2 linked regions of the Desulfosediminicola ganghwensis genome follow. The protein of the gene in region 2 interacts with the protein of the main gene of each other region in a pairwise test. Links are inferred from orthologs where the notes say so. Each region holds a gene or a part of one and is shown on either strand. Other genes may lie near its edges.

The links.
Region 1: the proteins of rpsB (region 2) and FCL45_RS16625 interact in binary tests that used the Escherichia coli proteins (3 or more experiments, as listed by UniProt). The link is inferred for Desulfosediminicola ganghwensis from one-to-one orthologs.

What each region holds. Positions count from the first base shown.
Region 1 is NZ_CP050699.1:3,882,720-3,890,098, reverse strand. The notes cover bases 2,897-5,722. They hold FCL45_RS16625 (RNA-binding S4 domain-containing protein), read left to right. Parts: upstream 2,897-4,021; coding sequence 4,022-4,423; downstream 4,424-5,722. Other genes in these bases: pyrR (bifunctional pyr operon transcriptional regulator/uracil phosphoribosyltransferase PyrR), read left to right, coding at 5,638-5,722; FCL45_RS16615 (formyltransferase family protein), read left to right, coding at 5,060-5,641; folE2 (GTP cyclohydrolase FolE2), read right to left, coding at 2,975-3,712; FCL45_RS16635 (PilZ domain-containing protein), read left to right, coding at 2,897-2,903. Also shown: FCL45_RS16650 (cob(I)yrinic acid a,c-diamide adenosyltransferase), read left to right, coding at 1-343; FCL45_RS16645 (aminotransferase-like domain-containing protein), read left to right, coding at 590-1,789; FCL45_RS16640 (DUF2905 domain-containing protein), read left to right, coding at 2,117-2,317; more of FCL45_RS16635, read left to right, coding at 2,484-2,896; more of pyrR, read left to right, coding at 5,723-6,183; FCL45_RS16605 (peptidase U32 family protein), read left to right, coding at 6,209-7,379. UniProt on the Escherichia coli protein: Involved in the recycling of free 50S ribosomal subunits that still carry a nascent chain. Binds RNA more specifically than DNA. Binds with very high affinity to the free 50S ribosomal subunit. Does not bind it when it is part of the 70S ribosome.
Region 2 is NZ_CP050699.1:5,045,741-5,053,158, reverse strand. What follows is about bases 1-2,865. They hold rpsB (30S ribosomal protein S2), read left to right. Parts: upstream 1-977; coding sequence 978-1,754; downstream 1,755-2,865. Other genes in these bases: pyrH (UMP kinase), read left to right, coding at 2,643-2,865; tsf (translation elongation factor Ts), read left to right, coding at 1,946-2,542; FCL45_RS21755 (YkgJ family cysteine cluster protein), read left to right, coding at 1-762. In the rest of the region: more of pyrH, read left to right, coding at 2,866-3,359; frr (ribosome recycling factor), read left to right, coding at 3,403-3,957; FCL45_RS21730 (isoprenyl transferase), read left to right, coding at 4,097-4,843; FCL45_RS21725 (phosphatidate cytidylyltransferase), read left to right, coding at 4,846-5,652; FCL45_RS21720 (1-deoxy-D-xylulose-5-phosphate reductoisomerase), read left to right, coding at 5,649-6,809; RIP metalloprotease RseP, read left to right, coding at 6,887-7,418. UniProt on the Escherichia coli protein: Required for ribosomal protein bS1 (rpsA) to bind to the 30S subunit.

The sequences.
Region 1 (7,379 bases), 1.2 Mb from region 2 along the record:
TACCGGTAAAGGCTTTTGTGGCATACAGGGCAATCCATATCCACACTCTGAGCACCGTGAAAATGCACAGCAGGCATTGCTCCTTGTTAATGAAAAAATACGATCCGGGAAATATCAGGTCATTATACTTGATGAGATCAACAACGCCCTTGACCTCAAACTGGTTGATCTTGAACAAGTTTTGGAAATTCTTGATAATCGACCACCTGAATTGCACCTGATTCTGACCGGTCGTGATGCTCACCCGGAAATTGTGGCAAGGGCTGATACTGTGAGCGAGGTACGTGAGATAAAACATGCCTATCGTAAGGACATTGAGCCACAACCCGGTATTGATTATTAACCGTATGTTTCAGGGTTCGTGATCGCAGTAAAGCTTCTCAATGTTTCATATTCGTATACTTTTTCGTCTTGGTACAGTATAATTCCGGCTCTGGTTCAGGGAACCGGGCAAGTGGAACAGGTGATATCATTGTCACCTGCGTTGGTCTTTCTGCTGAATATACTTCATTCCTCTTTGCCGTTTCCGGCATAGTTCAAGTACTCTGCCGCATTTACAATTGGTAGTACCCACCGAAAGGAAATTACAATGGAAGAGATGTTTGCACAAAGAATGGCTACTGTACCTCGGTCGTTTATACGGGAAATATTAAAAGTGTCACTTGATCCCGAAATTATTTCATTTGCCGGTGGATTGCCTAATAGGAAATACTTTCCGGTACGTGGCATCGAGGCGGCGACGAGTGCAGTATTTGCCGAATATGGTGCAGATGCCCTTCAGTACAATAATTCAGAAGGGATTGCCGAGCTCAAGAAGATTATCGCAGACAGGTACCGGCTGAAAAAAGGGATCGAAATCCCGGTGGATTCAATCCTGATTACAACCGGCTCCCAGCAGGCTCTTGACCTGGTTGGCAAGGTCATGATCGATGAGGGTGATACCGTATTGATCGAAGAGCCCGGATATCTTGGAGCGATTCAGTCTCTGTCCATGTATGAACCTCGATTTGAGCCTGTTCCGGTCTGTAAAGATGGTCTCGACACTGAGGCCCTGGTTACGGCCGCAGGTAAAAGTAAGGCGAAATTGCTTTACACCGTGCCCAATTTCCAAAACCCTTCAGGGGTCACATATACCAATGCAACGAAGGAGAAAGTGGCCGAAGTTGTAAAGGATAAGGGGATTGTTCTGGTAGAGGATGACCCCTATGGGGAGTTGCGTTTTAGCGGAGTGGCCCAGAAATCGTTTTATCACTATTGCCCTGAGCATACTGTGCTCCTGGGTTCATTTTCCAAGACAGTAGCGCCGGGTTTCAGGGTTGGCTGGCTGGTGGCACCCGAACCACTGTATGAAAAATTGCTTATTGCCAAGCAGGCTGCAGATTTACATACGGCAAGTATCAATCAGTACATTCTGGCAAAATATTTGCAAGATAACGATCTCGATTCCCATCTTGAAATAATCATCAAAGCCTATGGCCAGCAGTGTAAGGCGATGGTGGCTGCGGCACATGAATGTTTGCCGGGGGAAGTTAAGCTTTGGGAACCTGAGGGTGGAATGTTTCTGTGGGGGCAACTGCCAGCAGGTTATGACGCAATGGAACTCTTTGAGTTCGCGGTAAAAGAAAAAGTGGTTTTTGTGCCTGGGGCGGCATTTTATACCTCCGGGAAAGGGAAGTCTACATTCCGACTGAATTTTTCCTGTACAGAACCTGTATCCATTAAAGAAGGTATGCAGAGGCTTGCCAGGGCTTTTGAGCAGTATCGCGATAGTATTGCCTGTGCCGCGTAACGATATGCACCGGGTACATTCTCCTTTGATTTATTGATAGTATCCGGTTTGTTTTATCTGTGACAACTATAGTGCTATTGAGATTGCAGCATATTACTGGTTTGGTAGGCCTTTGTCCGGGTTGATAGGATCCGTTTGGCCGGTTGCATGCTGCTGAAATGACGATTATGACGTGTTCTGAAATATGACCTGAATATTTCGCGTGTCTGTCGAATCCCCCATATGATTTAATACAGCAGGTAGTCTTTGTTGATTTTTACTGATCAACCGGGATAATGGCGTGAGGTATAACTGGTAGATGGATTGTACTCTTCGCAAGTGGACACTGTGAATAAGAACCTCATCACAATAGGCGTTATCGTCATAATAATCGGTCTTCTCTGGCCATGGCTTCAGAAGATTCCTTTTGGACGTCTCCCTGGCGATATTGTCGTCAATCGCGACAATTTTCGTTTCTTTATGCCGATAACAACCTGTATCGTCATAAGTGTTGTTATCTCCCTGATCCTCTGGTGGTTCCGCAAATAATGTGTTTTGCTTGTTTAATATACTGTAATTTCTCGCTTTCCTCTGAAGAGTCTGTACTGCCACTCCACTCATATAAACCCGCTATTGTGTAATTCAACGAAACGTATTACTCTTAATGTGTGTTAGGTTTTGGTCTTGCTGTTTTCCATAATACAGAGGCTGGGAGATGACTACACACACAAAGGTGAAAGCGAAAAAAGCCAAGATTCAGCCCATGGAACGACGGAAGTACAGACGCTTCAAGGTGCTGCATGATGCCTTGCTTTGTAGCGCGGAGAACCTGGCTGAGATAATCGATATCAGTTCCGGAGGCATCGCCTGCAGAAGCCTGGTGGGGATGACGGACAGGGTTATCAGGCTGGATGATGTTGAACTGCTCAATTGTAACAATGGTACCGCTATACAGGGGCTTGAGTGTCGGCGGGTGGAGCGCCTCGTTTCAGACCGGGAAAAACGTAAAGCTTTGCCTGTGCCGCCCAATTGTTTTTTTGAGTTTGTTGGTCTCACGGCGTACCAGGCTGAGTCCCTTAGCAGTTTTATCGATAGTTGCAGCAAAAAAGTCGGGACTGAGATTGTCTACTCGTAATTGAACAAGGTAGGCAGGCAATCTCAGCAATTCAGAGTTTAACAGCAGTTATTCCGAACCATTTTCAGGAGCTAGCGGATTTCGTCACTATCCACATAGGCGTAGGCACTATGCTTATGGATGGACTCAAAACTCTCAACACTGGCGGAAAACCGATCTATTTCAGGGTGGGCCATTGCAGATTCAGCCACCTTGCGAACTACGTCTTCAACGAACATCGGATTGTTGAAAGCTCTTTCCGTTACATACTTTTCGTCCGGTCTTTTTAAGAGAGCATAGAGTTCACAGGAAGCTGATTGTTCAACGAGGCTAATCAGGTCTTCTATCCAGACGAACTTCTTCATCTCCACATTGAGTTTAACCTCGGCCCGCTGGTTGTGTGCTCCGTGCTGGCTGATTTCCTTGGAACACGGACATAACGTGGTAACAGGTACGGCGACACTCAGGGTCAGCCCTTCAGCTTCACCTATTCCGCCAGAAAAAGTGCAGCTGTACTCCATGAGGCTGCGAGTCTCGGTGACGGGTGCTTTTTTCTCGATAAAATAAGGGAAAGTCATTTCCAGTCGGGCGCTTTGTGAACCCAGGGCGCTCTGGACTTCCCGCAGGATCTCTCCGAAGCTTTCCCAGCTCAGTTCATCAAGGGACTGGTTGAGGATGCTCGTGAACGTCTCGACACAGCTCTCCCGTTTTGAGCTGGGTAGCTTGGCCTGCATGCTGATAGTGGCGATAGTATGTTGCAGGCCACCACCTTTCTGGAGCACTTTAACGGGAGTGTGAATATTATTTATGCCGACAGCTTGGATGTGCATAACCCTCTCGTACCTTAGGTTATAAAATTTAAAGCCGGAAAGACATGCCCTTAATTCCTGATGTAATTGAATCGGGAAATGAGGCGTGTCTGATCCGAGCAAAACGGACAGGTAACGGTGATTCCTGTAAGAAACTTACTTACCCTTTTTTCGAATGGCAGACAATACTCTTTTCGGTGAGAAAATCTATCGCAACAATTTTTCAAGCGTTTCAGGTGAAATCGGTGTAACCTGTACAGTCCAATTCAGAAAATTTAGTTGTTACCTTCCAGGCACAATTCGGGCCAAAGAAATTGATCAGGTCAGAGTATGGAAACTTCATCAGGTCAGGTTCCTCATGTACGTATAGACAAATGGCTATGGGCTGCACGTTTTTTCAAGACGCGGTCTTTAGCGGCTAAGGCTGTCAATGGCGGTAAGGTACATTTGAACAATACCAGAGTGAAGGCGGCCAGAAATGTGCAGGAGGGAGATAAGCTGGTAATAAGTAAAGGCCAAGATGAATTTCACATAGAAGTACTCGCCGTAGCCAGTATGAGAAGACCGGCCAGTGAGGCGAGACTGTTGTATGAAGAGACGGAAGAAAGTATTCGGGAGCGTGAAAATCAAAGGGATATGCGGCGAATGATGAATGCAGGTCATGTGCATCCTACTGCCAAGCCCGATAAGCGTGATCGAAGAAAAATAAAAGCATTTATTCGTAAAGATTGATTGGAGGAGAGAATGGCTAAAATTGAGCGCGCGCTGATCAGCTTGACCGACAAATCAGGTATTGAGGGGTTTGCCCAGGAACTCGCTGATCTGGGCGTTGAGATACTTTCAACCGGTGGTACCGCCAAAAAGATCCGTGAGGCTGGTATAACGGTCAAGGATGTTTCTGAATTTACCGGTTTTCCGGAAATGCTCGATGGCCGGGTGAAAACCCTGCACCCCAAAGTTCATGGCGGTATACTTAACCAGAGGGCGAACGAGAGTCATCGGAGTCAGTGTGCCCAGCACAACATTCAGAATATCGACTTGATTGCGGTGAACCTCTATGCTTTTGAAAAAACTGTAGCGGACCCCGATTGCTCTCTGGCCGACGCTATCGAGAACATCGATATCGGTGGACCGACCATGCTGCGTTCTTCAGCAAAGAATTTTCACGATGTAACCGTCATCGTTGATCCTGCCGATTACCCACAGGTAATCAAAGAGATCAGGGAAACCGGCAATACAACACTCAAAACCCGCTTTAAGCTTGCTCGCAAGGTATTTGCCCTTACAGCGAAATATGACACTGTGATTTCAGCCTGGCTGGAAAAGGTTGATGTGGATTCCAACGAATATTTTGCCGGAGAGTAAATTATGTTAAAAATGGCGGTCCTGTTATCTGGCAGTGGCAGAACTCTGGATAACTTTCATGAGCGTATTCAGGCTGGTACCCTGAAGGGTGATATTCAGGTGGTTATCTCAAATGTTGATGGTGCCCTGGGGCTTGAAAAGGCACGGAACTATGGGTATCCGGCTTTCCACGCCACGGACAATGCAGCGATCAATGATATACTACAGGATTATTCTGTGGATATTATCTGCCTTGCTGGTTACCTGAAGCTGTATTCCCCGCCTGAGCATCTTGCTAAAAATGTGATTAATATTCATCCATCACTGATTCCTTCCTTTTGTGGTGATGGGTTTTATGGTCATCACGTGCACCAGGCCGTAAGGGATCGGGGCTGTACAGTGAGTGGTTGCACTGTGCATTTCGCCGATGACAAGTATGATGAAGGGCCGATCATTCTCCAGAAGACCGTTGACCTCGACTATGATGACGATGCAGACACAATTGCTTCCAAGGTGTTTGCCTTGGAATGTGAGGCTTTTCCCGAGGCGATTAACCGGGTGGCTGAGCGAGGGGTGGAATTTTTCTGGAAACGGGTGAAAGCGTGAGTAAAGTACAACGTACCATAATGAACTCGCAGGATATAGATCTTGCAATCAAGAGGATCGCCCTGCAGATTTTAGAGCGAAACCAGGCGGCTAGTAGCCTGGCAATAGTCGGAATTCATACCTGCGGCGTTTTTCTGGCGCAGCGGCTATTTGCCACACTCAAGGAGCTGGTGGGTGAGGATATTGCAGAAGTGCACTACGGTAGTCTCGATATAAACCTGTACCGGGATGACTGGAGTTTGATGTCGCAAAACCCTGTAGTACGAACCACCGACATACCATTTGATGTGGACAATTCACATCTTATTCTGGTTGATGATGTTATCTTCACTGGCAGAACAATTCGCGCTGCGATGGATGCCGTGATGGATTATGGAAGACCAACCTGCATACAGCTGGCCGCTCTGGTCGATCGCGGTGGCAGGGAGTTGCCCATTCAGCCTGATTTTGTCGGTATGCAGACCACAATTTTACCAAAGGAACGAATTCAGGTTTTGCTTGAAGAAAATTCCGATAGTAATGCGGTCGTAGTTGAAAGTTAATTTAGCTTAAGAGTTGTAGAGTAGTATGGAATTACTGGCCCCTGCCGGGAATGTAGAGAATTTTTATGCCGCCCTGGAAGCCGGGGCGGATGCAGTTTATGTCGGTGCACCTGGTATCAATGCCAGAAATCTCGCCCGGGATCTCAGCCTGGAAGAGATAGGTGCAATGATTGCCCACTGTCGCCGCCACGACAAGAAAATCTACGTGGCCGCAAACAGTATGATTCTTGAGAAAGAACTCACTGAGGTTATTGAAACTCTTGGAGTTCTCGAGTATCTGGCCCCTGATGGGCTGATTGTCCAGGATCTGGGTATTATTAATCTCGTTCGTCGTTATTTCCCCGAATTACAGATTCATGCTTCCACTCTGATGGCAGCACATAACCTGCAGAGTGTTGAGTTACTGGCCCGTATGGGCTGTAGCAGGGTGGTGCTGGCACGAGAGTTGACCCTGGCCGAAATAGAAGCCATAGCCAGGCGCACCGATGTGGAGCTTGAGGTTTTTGTGCATGGTGCCATGTGTTTTTCCTATTCCGGGTACTGCTTGTTTTCCTCATATCTGGGGGGCAAAAGCGGGCTGCGTGGCAGATGTGTACAGCCCTGCCGGCGTTCCTACGGAACTAACTCCGGCCAGCGTTCCGGGGCGAGAGGCGGTAGCCGACCGGATAGTCATCGGGGAAAGGGGAGTTATCTCTTTTCGATGAATGATCTCGACGGACTTGAGGTTGTAAAAGATCTCCGGGAATTGGGTGTTGCCTCTGTGAAAATCGAGGGTCGCCTGCGTTCCGCTCTGTATGTGGAAAAGGTGGTACGTGCTTACCGCAAGGTGATGGATGCACCGGAAAGCTCGTACAAAGAAGCTTTGGGTGAGGCCAAAATTCTGGTAGATCAGGCGATGAGCCGCAAAGTGAGTTCCGGCTACTTTTTCACACCTCAGCCTGCAGAGGCGATTACCCCGCACCACTCCGGTAATATGGGGCTTCACCTGGGTCGCGCCAGGGGCGCTGCCAGACAGGGGATGCTTCGGGTTGAATTGAAAGAGGGGCTGGCCGTCGGAGACAGGGTGCGCCTGCATCTTGAGCCTTCAGGCGAGCGCTTGGCTTTCAGTCTGAGAAAGTTGTTTCTTCGCGGGGCAGAGGTTGATTATGTTGCCGCCGGTGAAAATGCTGATCTGCTTCTCCCGGAGAAAGCTTTTG
Region 2 (7,418 bases):
AGTTATCAAAAAGTTTTCCCTGAAGGTATGGAACCGCTCGGTACAACTCCGTTCAATTTCAGTTGTCACCCAGGCGTACCCTGTTTTACCACCTGTTGTAAAAAAGTAGATCTTGTTTTGTACCCTTATGACATCATATGCCTTAAGAACAGACTGCAAATTGATTCCGAGGAATTTTTACAAAGATATACTGCGCTGGTAAAAGGATCCAATCCGTTTTTCCCTACCGTAATGCTGGCATTGACCGAGGAAGGCAGAGGAGAGTGTCCTTTTTTAACTGACGATGGTTGCGCAGTATATGAGTACAGGCCTACGGATTGCAGAACCTACCCGTTGGAAAGGGCGGTTGACCGCAATCCTGAAAAAGGTGGTGTTGCAGAGTATTACTTTCTCGCAAAGCATGATTATTGTGCAGGACATGATGAGCAGCAATTACTCACAGCAAGGGAATACATCCGAAGCCAGAAATTAGATCGACATAATACTATGAACGGATTGTGGGCTGAGATCGATACCCTCTTTATGCAAAATCCATGGAAGGGAGAGGGCGCCGGTGGTCCAGGGCAACAGCTGGCTTTTTTGATTTGTTATAATATCGATGGTTTCAGGAGAATGGCTGAGGAACGAAATCTGTTCGATCAGTTTAAACTTCCCAAGTCCAGAAGGCGAAGTATTAATAGTAGCGATGAGGAGCTGCTTAAATTCGGTTTTGATTGGCTGAAGATGCTTTTTGGTGGCAAATCCTCACTGATCCGTAGATAATCAACAAAACTGTGGCCTGATGGCAGTTACTGCGCTTGCAAAATATATAATGGCGTGGTAGATAATGATGTTGTTCTTTTTTTAAGGTGCTCCATAGTGGGGCATCATTCACACATAACACACATCTTCGAACTCACTGGTGTCACATCTCCCGATTGATTGAAAACCGGGGTGTGATTAGAGAAGATGGAGGCCAAACCAGAAAAGGGGTAATTATGGCTCAAGCAACTGTTAAAGACATGCTGCAGGCAGGACTTCACTTTGGTCATCAGACCAGACGCTGGAATCCTAAGATGAAACAATACATTTACGGTCCCCGTAACGGTATTTACATCATCAATCTTGATCGCACCAAGAAGCTTTTTGATAAAGCTTGTGATTTCATTTCCCAGGAAGTGAAGGAAGGCGGTACTGTTCTTTTCGTAGGAACCAAGCGTCAGGCTCAGATGATCATCAACGAAGAAGCAAAGCGTTGTGGCATGTACTATGTTGATCATCGCTGGCTGGGTGGAATGCTTACCAACTTCCAGACCATCAAGAAATCGATTGAGCGTCTCAAGGCCATCGAGTCCATGCAGGCTGATGGTTCTATCAACAGGTTCCCTAAGAAAGAGATTCTGTTGATGGAAAAAGAGCGTATTAAGCTTGAGAGAAACGTTGGCGGTATTAAGGATATGCGTAATATTCCTACCGTTATGTTTGTTGTAGATCCTAAGAAAGAAGCGATCGCAGTAAGTGAAGCGCAGAAACTTGGTATCCCTGTAGTAGCAATCACCGATACCAACTGTGACCCTGATGGTATCGACTTCGTGATTCCTGGTAACGATGACGCGATCAGATCCATTCGCCTGATCAGTCAGCAGGTTGCTGAGTCCATCCTCGCAGGTCAGGCTGAGCGAGATGGTGATGATGCTTCGGAAGAAGCAATCGCTGCTGCTATGGCTGACGCCGGTGCAGAGATGGCTGACGAAGCTGCCGGAACCGAAGAGTAAAATAGACGTATCCCTGCGAGCCTCCGCTCGCAGGTGTCTGCAAAAAGGGGTTGGTCTATGGACTACCCCTTTTATTGTGTTCACTCTTGTCACTTAAATAGTGCATGTCAGATTATTGTCCATGCAATGAAGAACATGTATCTACTTGTAATAAATTGCGCCGAAGAGCGTTACGTGGAAGGAGACTAGCCATGAAAATTACCAGTCAGATGGTAAAAGACCTGAGAGATAAAACTCAAGCAGGTATGATGGATTGTAAAAAGGCCTTGTCTGAGACAGAGGGCGACATGGAAAAAGCTGTCGACCTGCTTCGCCAGAAAGGACTTGCCGTTGCAGCCAAGCGCGCTGGCAAAGCTACCAGTGAAGGCACCATCGGTACTTACATTCATGCAGGTGGTAAACTCGGTGTTATGGTTGAGCTTGGTTGTGAGACCGACTTCGTAGCCAAGACCGATGGCTTTATAGATTTTGCAAAAGACATTGCAATGCATATTGCTGCTGCCAATCCGGTTGGTATCACCCGTGAGGACATTCCAGCGGATGTTATTGCACGTGAGAAAGAGATCTACGTACAGCAGGCTCTTGACTCCGGTAAGCCAGAGGCAATCGTAGAGAAGATAGTTTCCGGTAAACTCGACAAGTTCGTAGCCGAGATTTGTCTACTTGAGCAGAAATTCGTCAAAGATCCGGACCTCACCATTCAGGACAAACTGAATGAGGTGGTTGCGACCATGGGCGAAAATATTTCGATTAAGAAATTCGCCCGATTCCAGGTAGGTGCCGAGTAAGGTTCCCCTGTTAACCGGCCGGCCGTCACAAGACAGCCGGCCGGATTTGTTTTGAGCACCTGTCAGTATAACGAAAACAACAAACAGAGAGGAATGCGGGATGCAGTCAATTAAGTATAAGCGAATCCTTCTGAAATTGAGCGGCGAAGCCTTGATGGGCGACGATTCTTACGGAATTAACACGGATGTGTTGGAATTTGTCGCAGAAGAAGTAAAAGAAATCGTAAGGCTGGGTATAGAGCCGGGTATCGTTATCGGAGCAGGGAATATTTTTCGTGGTGTTGCAGGCGCAAGCAGGGGCATGGACCGTGCGACGGCCGATAACATGGGCATGCTTGCCACTGTTATGAACAGCCTGGCGATGCAGGATGCCCTTGAGAGAAAGGGTGTTATCACCAGAGTTATGTCGGCAATTCCGATGCAGTCGGTTTGTGAGCCATATATTAGAAGACGTGCTACCCGTCATCTTGAGAAAGGAAGGGTTGTAATCTTTGCCGCTGGTACCGGTAATCCATACTTTACAACCGACTCTGCAGGTGTGTTGCGTGCACTTGAGATTGATGCCGATCTGGTGATTAAAGCCACCAAGGTAGATGGCGTATATGATAAGGATCCTGTTGTTTATCCTGATGCTGTCAAGTATGATGAATTGACATACGATACGGTTCTGCAAAAAGGACTTCGGGTTATGGATGCGGCTGGCATTGCTCTGGCCAAAGAAGACAATAAACCGATCATGGTACTTGATATGAGTGTTTCAGGTAATATCCGCCAGGCTGTAAGCGGAAAAACCGTTGGTACCCTGATAACGTCCTGATAAGACCATTGAAAATAATTCATCAGAGAGCAGAGGTAAAAGCATGAGTGATGTGATACTGGATATGGCTGAGAAAATGGAGAAGAGCGTTGAGACGTTCAAAAACGAACTGTCGAAAATTCGTACAGGCCGCGCTTCAATTTCTCTCCTGGATGGAATTATGGTTGATGCCTATGGCAGCGCAATGCCAGTTAACCAGGTTGGAACACTGACGATCCCTGAGAGTCGGATGATTGCCATTCAACCCTGGGATGTCCAAATGGTTCCTGCCATTGAAAAGGCCATTTTAAAGTCAGATATTGGCCTTACTCCTATAAGCGACGGCAAAGTTATACGCTTGAATATTCCTCAGTTGACCGAGGAGCGTCGTAAAGGTCTGGTAAAGCAGGTCAAGAAAATTGCTGAGGAGTTCCGTGTGGCCGTTCGCAACTCTCGCCGAGATGCCATCGACATCCTCAAAAAGCAGAAGAAGGATAAGGAAATCTCTGAAGATGATTTGTTCAAGCTGCAGGATGATGCTCAGAGTGAGACCGACAGCTATATTAAGCAGATTGACGAGATAAGCGCTGCCAAAGAGAAAGAGGTTCTGGAGGTATAACCATTATTTCTCATGAGGATTAGGTACGCACTCTCCAATGATTGCGGAGATCTCTAGTGAACCACCCCCATGAGAAATAATGGTAGACTCTCTTTTTCGGTTTCGTTCTACCTACAAATCATGTTTTTCAGGGAGAACCATGGTCATTGACCCGGCGATAGACACCAAACGTCTGCCGCGCCATATTGCACTTATTATGGATGGCAACGGCAGGTGGGCGCAGCAACAGGGTAAGCCCAGACTGTTTGGTCATAAAGCAGGTGTGGATTCAGTGCGGGCGATTGTTGAGACGTCCCGTGAAATCGGCATTGAAGCAATTACTTTATACGCATTTTCCACAGAGAATTGGAACAGGCCTGAGCAGGAAGTAAACGGCCTGATGACTATTCTGAAAACATATCTTTCAGCTGAACTTTCCAGGTTATTGAAAAACGGGATACAGCTGCGCTGCATCGGTGACCTCGATCGTCTGCCGGAAGGTGCCGCAAAAGCACTGAGCAAGGTGATTGAGGCTACCAGGCAAAATGATAAGCTGGTGCTGAATCTGGCACTCAGCTATGGCGGCAGGGATGAACTGGCCCGGGCAGCACGGATACTTGCAGAGCGCTGTGTAAAAGGTGATCTCGAACCAGCTGCGATCACCCCTGAGCTAATCAATGATAACCTCTACACCACCGGACTACCAGACCCCGATCTCATGATCAGAACCGGTGGTGAGGCGCGCCTTTCCAATTTTCTGCCTTGGCAGCTTACCTATTCAGAGATATTTTTTACGGATATCATGTGGCCTGATTTTCGCCGGGAGCAGTTTCTGCAGGCGATCAGCGATTTTCAGATGAGAGAGCGCCGTTACGGTAAAACCAGTGCCCAAGTTTCAGCCGAGTGATTATGAGTCGTACTTTTCCCGGAATTTTATTGGCAATTGCCTGGGTTGTTCTACTACTTGCCGGAACGCCTCTCTATTTTCAACTGGTGATGCTGATAGTCACCGCTATCGGCATTAATGAGTATCTGGATATGGCGTTGGAAAGTCCACCGTCTATCTCCACCAGGGTGCTCTCAATCGCCACGTTATTGCTGCCCTATCTGGGTGGCTGGTACTTTGCCGATACTGCTGGAATTCAGTTCGGGCTGTTTGCCGCCACGTTCTTTATCTTTCTTTACACCATAGGTTGCTATTCCAGGCTGAATGAGCCGTATCGGTTCCTGAGCAGGCTTATCCTCGGCGTGGTCTATGTCGGCGTATTGGTATCCTATCTGCCGCTGATCCGTAATCTGCCAGAAGGTGGTGAATGGCTGGTGGTGCTGACAGCGATTACCGCCGGTTCAGATTCAGGAGCGTATTACTCAGGCCGACAATTCGGAAAGCATAAGCTTTCCCCTGCAATCAGCCCTAAAAAGACTATAGAGGGTGCTGTTGGCGGCCTTGTCTGTGCAATTCTGGCAGGCCTTGTCCTCGCTGTGCTCTTGTTTGATAAAGTTAATCTGCCGTTTATTCTGTTTGCTGCAATAATCCTTACAGGCGTCGGAATTCTAGGGGATCTCGCAGAGTCAATCATTAAGAGGGGTACCGGCACCAAGGATTCAGGCAGACTACTGGCTGGTCATGGTGGTATACTCGATAGAATCGATTCAATCCTGCTTGCTGCGCCTGTCTTGTATTACCTGTTGTACTTTTTTATGGGGATTCAATGAAACGTATTGCACTTCTGGGTTCTACCGGTTCAATCGGTGTAAATGTTCTTGAGGTTGTCCGGCAGTTTCCCGAAGATTATTCTATTGTAGGACTTGCGGCAGGCCGAAACCTGGACCGACTCAAGGCCCAGGTGCTTGAGTTCGACCCTGAGGTGGTTTCCGTAATCGATGAGAAGCATGCTGAGAAAATACAGGCGATGTTGCCGACAAAGTATCGTACGCGGGTCGTGTGCGGCACCGAAGGCAACTGCCTGGTTGCGTCCCACGGCGATGCCGATATCACCGTCTCTGCCATAGTTGGGGCCGCTGGGCTGCTGCCCACCCTTGCTGCTATCCGTGCCGGAAAACCTGTCGGATTAGCCAACAAGGAAACTCTGGTCATGGCTGGCAGGATTGTGATGGCTGAGGCCAGAAAGCATAATGTACCGCTCCTACCGGTGGACTCTGAGCACAGCGCTATTTTTCAGGCGCTGGAAGCCGGGCACCGTAAGGATGTCGCAAAAATTATCCTCACCGCTTCCGGCGGCCCATTCAGGGGCAAGAGCCGTGAAGAGTTACAGAGGGTAACCCGGGAGCAGGCACTGAATCACCCAAACTGGGACATGGGGCAGAAAATAACTATTGATTCTGCCACACTCATGAATAAAGGTCTTGAGGTGATCGAAGCCAGATGGCTTTTTGATATCGGTGCAGATGATATAGAGGTTGTGGTTCATCCACAATCGGTTGTGCATTCACTGGTAGAGTATCAGGATGGCTCTGTGATGGCCCATCTCGGTATCCCTGATATGCGTATTCCGATAGCTTACGCCCTGTCGTACCCCAGGCGGTTGCCATTGAAGCTTAAACCTCTGCAGCTGTCCCAGTGTTCAAATCTTGAGTTCCATGATCCGGATTACGATTCTTTTCCGGCACTTGGCATGGCTTTTGAGGCATTGCGGACGGGGGGGGTTGCCCCTGCTGTGCTCAATGCAGCCAATGAGGTCGCAGTTGCAGCATTCTTAGCTGAGCGAATTGGTTTTACTCAGATACCCGAAACTGTAGCTTTTACTCTGAATGAAGTTCATCAGGGGAGCGATGAATCACTGGAAGATATCCTGGCAGCAGATGCAGCCGCCAGAGTTTCAGCAGAACAAAAAATTTCAGCCCTCGCCTGACCAGTCTGCACTGCAGCTTCGGGAGTGCGGTCTACATCATTTGAACCGGAACAGTTTACTCCAACCATTGTGAAGTTATGACAACTGCCTTTTCCTTTATACTCGTCCTTGGCCTGCTCATTTTTGTCCATGAGCTGGGCCACTTTCTGTTCGCCAAGCTCTTCGGGGTCAGGGTGCTGAAGTTCTCCCTTGGCTTTGGGCCGAAACTCTTCGGCAAGACCGTGGGCGACACCGAATATGTCGTCTCGGCCATCCCCCTTGGCGGTTTTGTAAAAATGTACGGAGAAAATCCGGATGAACAGGATGTACCCAAAGAAGAACGGGAGATATCGTTTGCCCACAAGAGCGTCGGTCAGCGTTTCGGTATAATATTTGCCGGACCAGCGTTCAACTTCGTTTTCCCCGTAGTGATGTTTTTCCTGCTCTTTCTCTTCTCAGGTACACCTGAGCGGATTGATACTACCAAAATCGGTAATGTCGCACCGGGTTCACCGGCAGCTATGGCTGGAATGGTTGAAAACGATGTTATCATTTCAATCAATGGCGAACCGACAGACAGTTGGGACGATATACTCCATGGTGTACAGGGGAGTCGCGGTGAGCCAATTG